Regions from separate parts of the Rhizobium sp. BR 317 genome, predicted to be linked through region 2. Evidence: predicted binding sites of a transcription regulator. Region 2 holds the regulator's gene; the other holds the start of a gene.
What was found. The regulator HrcA, encoded in region 2, represses chaperone genes, less so after heat shock. The targets are predictions, from matches to a motif close to GTTAGCACTCNCNNNNNGNGAGTGCTAAC.
Positions count from the first base shown of each region.

Region 1: groES (co-chaperone GroES) is a predicted target of HrcA. The motif match lies at 2,023-2,051, and genes of this name have one in related genera.

Region 1 covers NZ_JARWLB010000034.1:16,953-21,378, forward strand. The annotation lists gene QD357_RS30255 (sensor histidine kinase) at 204-1,163, shown strand; gene groES (co-chaperone GroES) at 2,201-2,500, shown strand; gene groL (chaperonin GroEL) at 2,566-4,194, shown strand; gene QD357_RS30270 (hypothetical protein) at 4,285-4,426, shown strand, end outside.
Region 2 covers NZ_JARWLB010000007.1:260,706-265,131, reverse strand. The annotation lists gene hemW (radical SAM family heme chaperone HemW) at 1-193, opposite strand, end outside; gene rdgB (RdgB/HAM1 family non-canonical purine NTP pyrophosphatase) at 230-874, opposite strand; gene QD357_RS14045 (VOC family protein) at 886-1,299, opposite strand; gene rph (ribonuclease PH) at 1,319-2,035, opposite strand; gene hrcA (heat-inducible transcriptional repressor HrcA) at 2,208-3,296, shown strand; gene QD357_RS14030 (GFA family protein) at 3,344-3,778, opposite strand; gene grpE (nucleotide exchange factor GrpE) at 4,000-4,426, shown strand, end outside.

The DNA.
Region 1 (4,426 bases), on a different contig from region 2:
ATCCCGATGGCCCTCCCTTTGATCGTATCGGCTCCGGGTGGTACTGGCAGGTCACCGCCGACGGCCGCCATTTATCCTCAAGATCACTCGATGGAGGCAGCATTGCCAGTCCGCCGCGAGCGCTTGACTGGAAGCGGCTTCTTAAAGGGAGCCCGCAGCCGGCGGACGGGCCTGGAGACAAGGGCGAGGCACTCCACTTTCGTGTGGCGCAGACCTTCGTGGGTGGAAAGGCAGTCGAAATCCTCGCGACCGCCCCTAACGTCGCGCTGGCGGCTCCCGCTGCAAGAGCGCTCGCACTTCTGGTGCCGGCGATGCTGGCTCTTGGGGCCATTCTCGGCGTCGGGATTTTGTTTCAGGTCCGATTCGGCCTCTTGCCGCTGCGTGCGTTGTCCGGACAGATTGCAGAAATTTCGTCAGGGCGGCTCCGTGAACTGCCGCAAACCGAAGTCGATGAGCTTCGCCCCGTCATTGGGGAAATCAATCGTCTGGTCGAGCACAATCGCAAGCGGCTTGCCGAGACCCGGCTCCAGTTTGCCAATCTGGCGCATGGACTGAAAACGCCGGTCGCGAGCCTTTATCTCGCGCTCGATGGCAAAAACGACCCGACCGGCGAGGCGCGACACCTTGTTGGTCGAATTGATCGAAGGATTCGACACCATTTGGGAAGGGCGAGGGCTGGAGTTTCGGAGGCGGGATTGGCTTCGTCGACAGATCTTCGGTCGCGCGTGGACGACATAGTGCAGATGATGTCGAAGCTTTATGCAGAGCGACGCCTTAGTGTCGTTACAACCGTCGGTTCCGATCTCCGCATAAGCTGTTCGGCGGAGGATACTGACGAGGTTCTCGGTGGGATCATCGACAACGCGTTCAAATGGGCGGCAAGCTCAGTTCGAATAACAAGCACCGCCGAAGGCGCTATGGTGCTGATCTCAATAGAGGACGACGGGCCAGGTATTGAGCAAAGCCGGATCGCCGAAGCGATGAAACCGGGCGTCAGGCTTGACGAGACCGTTGCGGGTGACGGCTTCGGGTTGTCGATCGCCAAAGAGGTCGCCGAGCTTTACGGCGGGTACGTCAAATTGCAAGCCAGGCCAGAAAACGGACTTATTGCCGTCGTGGCGTTACCAGATGCACATGCGCGCGATTTTGCGCGGTCTTCGTGAGGGCGCTTATCCTAGCCAACGCTCCCGGGTACTTGGATTCGAACCTCACCAAAAGCAAGGCAGTGCCAACTCCGATGGTTCCAGACACAGGCAGAGCCAAATGCTGAGTCTGTTTTAGCTCTGGCGGTTTTCCCAGAGTGTTGTTTGTCGCAAACGTCGGTCGACCCATCCCGAGGATGTGGCCACCGAGTGTTCATAGGCGCCGAACAGGGATGCGGGGTTCACAGGTGCTTGGCAGCCGTTCGTCACAATCTGCCGTCCTCTTTTTCGCCCGAGAGCATGACCAACATTCGGCTGAAAGGGTTCCAAAGCCGCAATGAGTTCGATCAATACATCGCCGAACTAGAAGAAGACTTCGATGTAGATATTGAGGAGTCTGAAGAACCGGACGAGCTAGAGGCTGCAAGGAAGAGATCGTGTGGCTGCGCAGGGAAGTAGCCGACCTCCGGCAGCGGCTAGCCGTCATCCGCGCACAGACGGAAGGAACAGTTAACAGCGAAAATCCCAATCTGTGGCCTGGAACTGCAACAACATTGGCGGCTATTTTTATGCTGGGGAAGATCGTACAGCATCTTCGGCGGGGCGATCTGCAGTTCGACTATTGCGGACCAAGGTGAGGCTGCGCCGATGCCTTCGGCAGCGTGTCACGGCGCATCTTCAAGGGGAGCCATGAATCCAAGAGTTCACGGCGTCCTCGAACCTGAAAAGGGAGCTCAAACAGCCTGCGCAACTGAGAGCGGCGCGATCTCTTGAGGACGTTCTTTTTTCCCTTTAATGACACTTCGAAGCTCGTGCAAAATTTGCGGCGATTACCGGGCTTCTCAACTCGGATCGCCAATTTATTCTTCCTTTCCGCATTGTTAGCAGCAACGTTGCGGGAGTGCTAATTTTTTTGTTTCCTCCCCTTGAAATKGAAAAATCCCAAAACCAGATCATTTCGCGCAAAAAGCTCGATCGAGGTTTTGCACCCGCCKGGACTGGTCATCCGGTCCGGCCAGGGGAACAACGTTACTATTGATTGTCCATCGGAGGAAAACATGTCGTTCCGACCACTTCACGATCGCATTCTCATCCGCCGGGTCGAATCGGAAGAAAAGACCAAGGGCGGTATCATCATTCCGGACACCGCCAAGGAAAAGCCGCAGGAGGGGGAGGTTATCGCCGTTGGCCCCGGCGCGCGCAGTGATGCCGGCCAGATCCAGGCACTCGATGTCAAGGCCGGCGACCGTATCCTGTTTGGAAAATGGTCGGGCACCGAGATCAAGATCAATGGCGAAGATCTCCTGATTATGAAGGAAAGCGATGTCATGGGCATCATCGAAACCCAGGCCGAGTAGAAGACTGCTTGAGCCATCTACCCGAAATCATCAGTCAGATAGCTGCCTATTGAGGAGTTGAAGAAATGGCTGCGAAAGAAGTCAAATTCCACACCGATGCACGTGAACGCATGCTGCGTGGGGTCGACGTGCTCGCTAATGCCGTGAAGGTTACGCTCGGCCCGAAGGGCCGCAACGTCGTGATTGACAAGTCCTTCGGCGCTCCGCGCATCACCAAGGACGGGGTCACCGTCGCCAAGGAAATCGAGCTCGAAGACAAGTTCGAGAACATGGGCGCGCAGATGCTGCGCGAAGTCGCTTCCAAGACCAACGACATCGCTGGCGATGGCACGACAACCGCGACGGTGCTTGCCCAGGCCATCGTAAAGGAAGGCGCCAAGGCGGTTGCTTCAGGCATGAACCCAATGGATCTGAAGCGGGGCATCGACCTTGCCGTCGAGGCCGTCGTCAAGGAACTGAAGACCAACGCCCGCAAGATATCCAACAATTCCGAGATTGCCCAGGTTGGTACCATTTCTGCCAATGGCGATGCAGAAGTCGGCCGATTTCTTGCCGAGGCGATGGAAAGGGTCGGAAATGAAGGCGTCATTACGGTGGAAGAAGCCAAGACCGCAGACACCGAACTCGAAGTCGTCGAAGGCATGCAGTTCGACCGTGGCTATCTCAGCCCCTACTTCGTGACCAACCCGGACAAGATGCGGGTTGAGTTCGAGGATCCCTATATCCTCATACATGAAAAGAAGCTGTCGAATCTGCAGGCCATGCTGCCCATCCTTGAAGCCGTAGTACAGTCGGGGAAGCCGCTCCTTATCATCGCTGAAGACGTCGAAGGCGAAGCGCTGGCAACGCTCGTCGTCAACAAGCTGCGCGGTGGCCTGAAGATCGCTGCCGTCAAGGCTCCGGGCTTCGGCGATCGCCGCAAGGCGATGCTGGAAGATATAGCCATCCTGGCGGGCGGCACTGTCATCTCCGAAGACCTCGGCATCAAGCTCGAGAATGTGACGTTGAACATGCTTGGCCGGGCAAAGAGGGTTACCATCGAGAAGGAAAACACGACGATTATCGACGGCGTCGGCTCGAAATCTGAGATCGACGCGCGTGTTGCCCAGATCCGGGCCCAGATCGAAGAAACCACCTCCGACTACGACCGCGAAAAACTGCAGGAACGCCTTGCCAAGCTCGCTGGCGGCGTTGCCGTCATCCGCGTCGGTGGCTCGACAGAAGTCGAGGTGAAGGAAAAGAAGGATCGCGTCGACGATGCACTGCATGCGACGCGGGCCGCCGTCGAGGAAGGTATCCTGCCGGGTGGTGGCGTGGCGCTGCTGCGCGCTGTCAATACTCTCGACGGACTAAAGACCGACAATGACGACCAACGCGTTGGCGTTGATATTGTCCGGCGGGCGATCGAGGCGCCGGTTCGCCAAATCGCTGAGAATGCTGGAGCGGAAGGCTCGATCATTGTGGGCAAGCTGCGCGAGAAAAGCGAGTTCTCGTTTGGCTGGAATGCTCAAACTAACCAATATGGCGACCTTTATGCCCAGGGTGTTATCGATCCGGCCAAGGTCGTGCGCACGGCACTTCAGGATGCCGCTTCGGTTGCCGGCCTGCTGGTGACGACCGAGGCCATGATCGCCGAAAAGCCGAAGAAGGAAGTCCTTCCCGCTTTACCTCCGGGCGCCGGAATGGACTTCTGATGCGACCAAAGAGGCCTGCCCTCGGGTGGGCCTCCCCTTCACATGATCAAACTATTCAAGTTCCATCGGTGAAGATCTATGGAGTCAACGATGAGAAAGGAAAGCATTAGCAACTCGATACCGGAGGAAGCCACGGCAGCGATCAGCGCCGCGCATCTGCTTCATCCGGCTAAACATTTCGAACACCCGCGTGATGTGCTTGCGGCCCCTGGCATCGGCAAGCAAGAGAAGC
Region 2 (4,426 bases):
TCGGCCCGCTGATCATCCGCATCGTCGCCATTTCTTTCAGAAAGGCGGTAGCGAAACGCTCCTGATCGACCGGCTGATGGCGGACATGGCTGTTGAAATCGCAGTAGGGACACTTGGCCGCGCAAAAGGGCCAATGCACATAGACGCCGAAACCGGGTTCGCCGGTATCCGGTAGCAATTGCGCCCCGCGCATCAGGTCCTGCGTATCTACGATTTCCACGGGGTTAGCTTACGCCTCCAGGCAGGTTTCGACAAAGATCTTGAAGGCGCGGGCGCGATGGGAAAGCGCTTGGGAGTCGCCATGCTTCCAGCCATGCTTTTGTCCGGCGCTCATCTCGCCGAAGGTGGTGTCATACCCCTTGGGCTGGAAAATCGGATCGTAGCCGAAACCCTGGGTGCCGCGCGGCGGCCAGACGACGGTGCCCTCGACCTCGCCGCGGAAAAACTCGGTATGCCCGTCCGGCCAGGCGAGGCAAAGCACGCTGACGAAGCGCGCCGTGCGGCTCTCCGGTGAAGCGGCACCGGCCTTTTCCAACGCAGTCTCGACCTTCTGCATTGCCATTGCGAAGTCACGGGTGCCGTCAGGCTTTTCCGCCCAATTGGCCGTATAGACGCCAGGATCGCCACCCAGCGCATCGATGACCAGGCCAGAATCGTCCGATAGCGCCGGCAGGCCKGAGGCATGCGCGGAGGCCAGCGCCTTGATCGCGGCATTTTCCTCGAAGGTGGTGCCGGTTTCATCCGGTTCGATGAAATTGAGATCGGCGGCAGATTTGGCAGCAAAACCGAGCGGGCCGATCAGGTCTCGAATTTCCTGGATCTTGCCGGCATTGTGGCTGGCGACGACGATGGTCTTGGTATCGAGCTTGCGCATATCCTGTCCTGTCATAGGCCCCAGATCCGGGGTTCGGCGCATTCCAGGCTGTTGCCGGCCGGGTCGCGGAAATAGATCGAGCGGCCGCCACTCGGCCATTGAAAATCGGCTTCGATATCGACCCCGGCAGCCTTCAGCTTTTGCGCCATGGCTTCGATGTCGTTGCCGCTGACACGAAAGCAGACGTGACCGTGCCCTTTCGTGCCATGGGGCGGCACGGGTAGGGCACCCGGTTCGTGCGGCTTGACGGTTTCCGCGCTATTGAAGATCAACAGCACGCCCGGCCCGCAGCGATAAAAGACATGACGGTTGCCGCCGCGCGAAATCTTCTGCAGTCCGAGAACGCCGCCATAGAAGGCCTCGGCTGCATCGAGATCGTCCGCATAAAGAGCGGTTTCCAGAATGCCTTCCATCAACGGGCTCATCGGTTGACCGCCTCTTCGGTCAGGCAATCGCCTGCTTCTGCAGCTCCACCAGCTCGGCAATGCCGTTTTTGGCGAGATGCATCAGGGTTGTGAATTCTTCTTCGCTGAAGGGCGTGCCTTCGGCCGTGCCCTGGATCTCGACAATGCCGCCGGCGCCGGTCATGACGAAATTGGCATCGGTCTCGGCGGATGAATCCTCGAGATAGTCGAGGTCGATCACCGGCTGGCCGGCGAAGATGCCGCAGGAAACGGCGGCKATGTGATCCTTCAGGACACGGTCCGTCTTGATCATGTTGCGGCTTTCCATCCACTTCAGACAGTCGTAGAGCGCGATCCAGGCGCCGGTGATCGAGGCCGTGCGGGTGCCGCCATCGGCCTGGATGACGTCGCAGTCGAGCGTGATCTGGCGTTCGCCCAGTGCCTGCAGGTCGACGACGGCGCGCAGCGAGCGGCCGATGAGGCGCTGGATCTCCTGCGTGCGGCCGCCCTGCTTGCCGGCGGCGGCTTCGCGCTTCATGCGTTCACCGGTGGCGCGCGGCAACATGCCGTATTCGGCCGTGATCCAGCCCTTGCCGCTGTTGCGCAGCCATGGCGGCGTCTTTTCTTCCAGGCTTGCCGTGCAGAGCACATGCGTATCGCCGAATTTGACCAGGCAAGAGCCTTCCGCGTGCTTGGAAAAATTGCGCTCAAATGACACTTTGCGCATCTGGTCGGTTTTTCTGCCTGAAGGCCGCATTCTGCTCTCCTGAAAGTTTATTGACCGCTTCTACGATCCACCGGCGGCTTTTGCAAAGGAAAAGCAGGCTGAAGGGCCTTGTAGTGCTAGCGTTGATATTTTTCCCTTTTGCCATTGCTAACTGAATGATTATATTTTGACTAAGGCTCAACAGAACGGATTTGACAGCGAAATGGGGTTCACGACATCGTCGGTTTCGGATGCCATTGCAGCGCTGGACGAACGCTCGAAGGAAATCTTCCGCCGTATCGTTGAAGGCTATCTTGAAAATGGCGAACCGCTGGGATCGCGCAATCTCTCGCGCTTGCTGCCCATGTCTCTGTCGCCGGCCTCCGTGCGCAACGTCATGAGCGATCTGGAAGAGCTCGGTCTCATCTATTCGCCGCATATCAGCGCTGGCCGTCTGCCGACGCAGATCGGCCTGCGTTTTTTCGTCGACGCCTTCATGCAGGTCGGCGATCTCTCCGCAGAAGACCGCGCCACCATCGACCGTCAGGTGCGTGGCAGCAACCGAGACCAGCCGATGGAATCTGTGATGACCGAGGCAAGCCGCATGCTGTCGGGCATCTCGCGCGGCGCCGGATTGGTGATCACCTCGAAGAGCGATCCGGTGCTGAAGCACGTCGAATTCATCCGCCTGGAGCCGACCAAGGCGCTGGCCGTGCTCGTCGGCGATCACGATCAGGTGGAAAACCGCATCATCGAATTACCGGCCGGCGTTACCTCCTCGCAGCTCACGGAAGCCGCGAATTTCCTCAATGCCCACATGACCGGCCAGACACTGCCGGAGCTGCGCCGTCAGTTACAGACGTTGAAGGAGAGTGTGCGCCAGGAACTCGATATTCTGTCGCGCGAGCTCGTCGAACGCGGGATCGCCGTCTGGTCCGGCGACGGGGATGAGGGCAAGCCGACGCAGCTCATCGTGCGCGGCCGCGCCAATCTGTTGGCCGAAGTGGGCGGTGCTGAAGATCTGGATCGCCTGCGCCTGTTGTTCGACGATCTCGAAAAGAAGGACAGCCTGATCGAGATCCTGAACCTGGCCGAAAGCGGGCCGGGCGTGCGCATCTTCATCGGCTCGGAAAACAAGCTCTTTTCGCTCTCCGGCTCCTCGTTGATCGTCGCGCCCTATCGTGATGACGACGACCGCATCGTCGGCGCCGTCGGCGTCATCGGTCCGACACGGCTGAATTATGCCCGCATCGTGCCCATGGTGGACTATACCGCCCAACTGATTTCCAGGCTGTCGCGGCCAGGGATGTGACGAAAGCCTCCGCAGGGCGGGCCTTCATTGAACGCGCAGAGATCGTTTTAGTCGGGTAGCAGGGTTCCCGATCCGCCCATCTCCGCCGGCATGTCCTTTTGTTTCGGCAGGCCGTCTCTCAGATGCAGCACGGTGTTCTCGTAGTTGACATGAAGCATCGGCTGGAAGTCGAGGGTTGGGATAATGGCGGCGTAGACATCGGTCACGCCCCACAAGGGATGCTCGGTCAAGAGATGGCCACCGCAAATCTTGCACCATTTGCGCAGGCTCTTTTCGCTTCTCTGGTAGCTGCCGATGTGGTCAGCGCCCTTGGTGACATGCACGGCTTCCGGTGGCCAGAGCGAAAAGGCGTTGACTGGTTCTGCCGACCATTCCCGGCAGGAGTMGCAATGGCAATAACCCATCGCCACCGGTTCGCCACTGACCGCGATTTCCACCGCGCCGCAGAAACATTTGCCCGAATGGGACTGGCTGCTGGACATGGACGATCCCTCATGTCGTGTTGAAACGGCCCCGACTATACCCGGAAAGGGTCTTGGATAGTAGAAGCCCCAACGGGGGAGGCATTTTCACCCGATTGGTATTTGGGCAAATAGGGCTGGATTGCCGGGAAATGGCTGTTCTTCGCGACAAAGCCTTGATTTTTTCCGGCCAAACCTCGATATCGGGCTCATTCAAAAGACAAAGCAATTCGGAGACCGTCATGACCGACGAAACAACGAAAACCGGACCTGACGCCACGGCGACTGACAATCCCGCGGACTTTGCGCAAGAGGCTGCGGAAACCGCGGATGCGGGCCAGCCTTCGCAGCCGGATCCGGTCGAGCTGCTTAAGGCCGAAAATAGCGATCTGCGTGACCGCTATCTGCGCCTTGCCGCCGAAATGGACAACTTGCGCCGTCGCACCGAGCGTGACGTCAAGGATGCCAAGTCCTATTCCGTCGCCAGCTTCGCCCGCGACATGCTTGCCGTTGCGGATAATCTGCGCCGCACGCTGGAAGCCATTCCGGCCGACGCCCGCGCCGAAGCCGATGCCGGCCTGAAGACGCTGATCGAAGGCGTGGAAATGACCGAGCGCTCCATGCTCTCGGCCTTGGAGCGCCACGGCGTCCGCCAGATCGAGCCGGTCG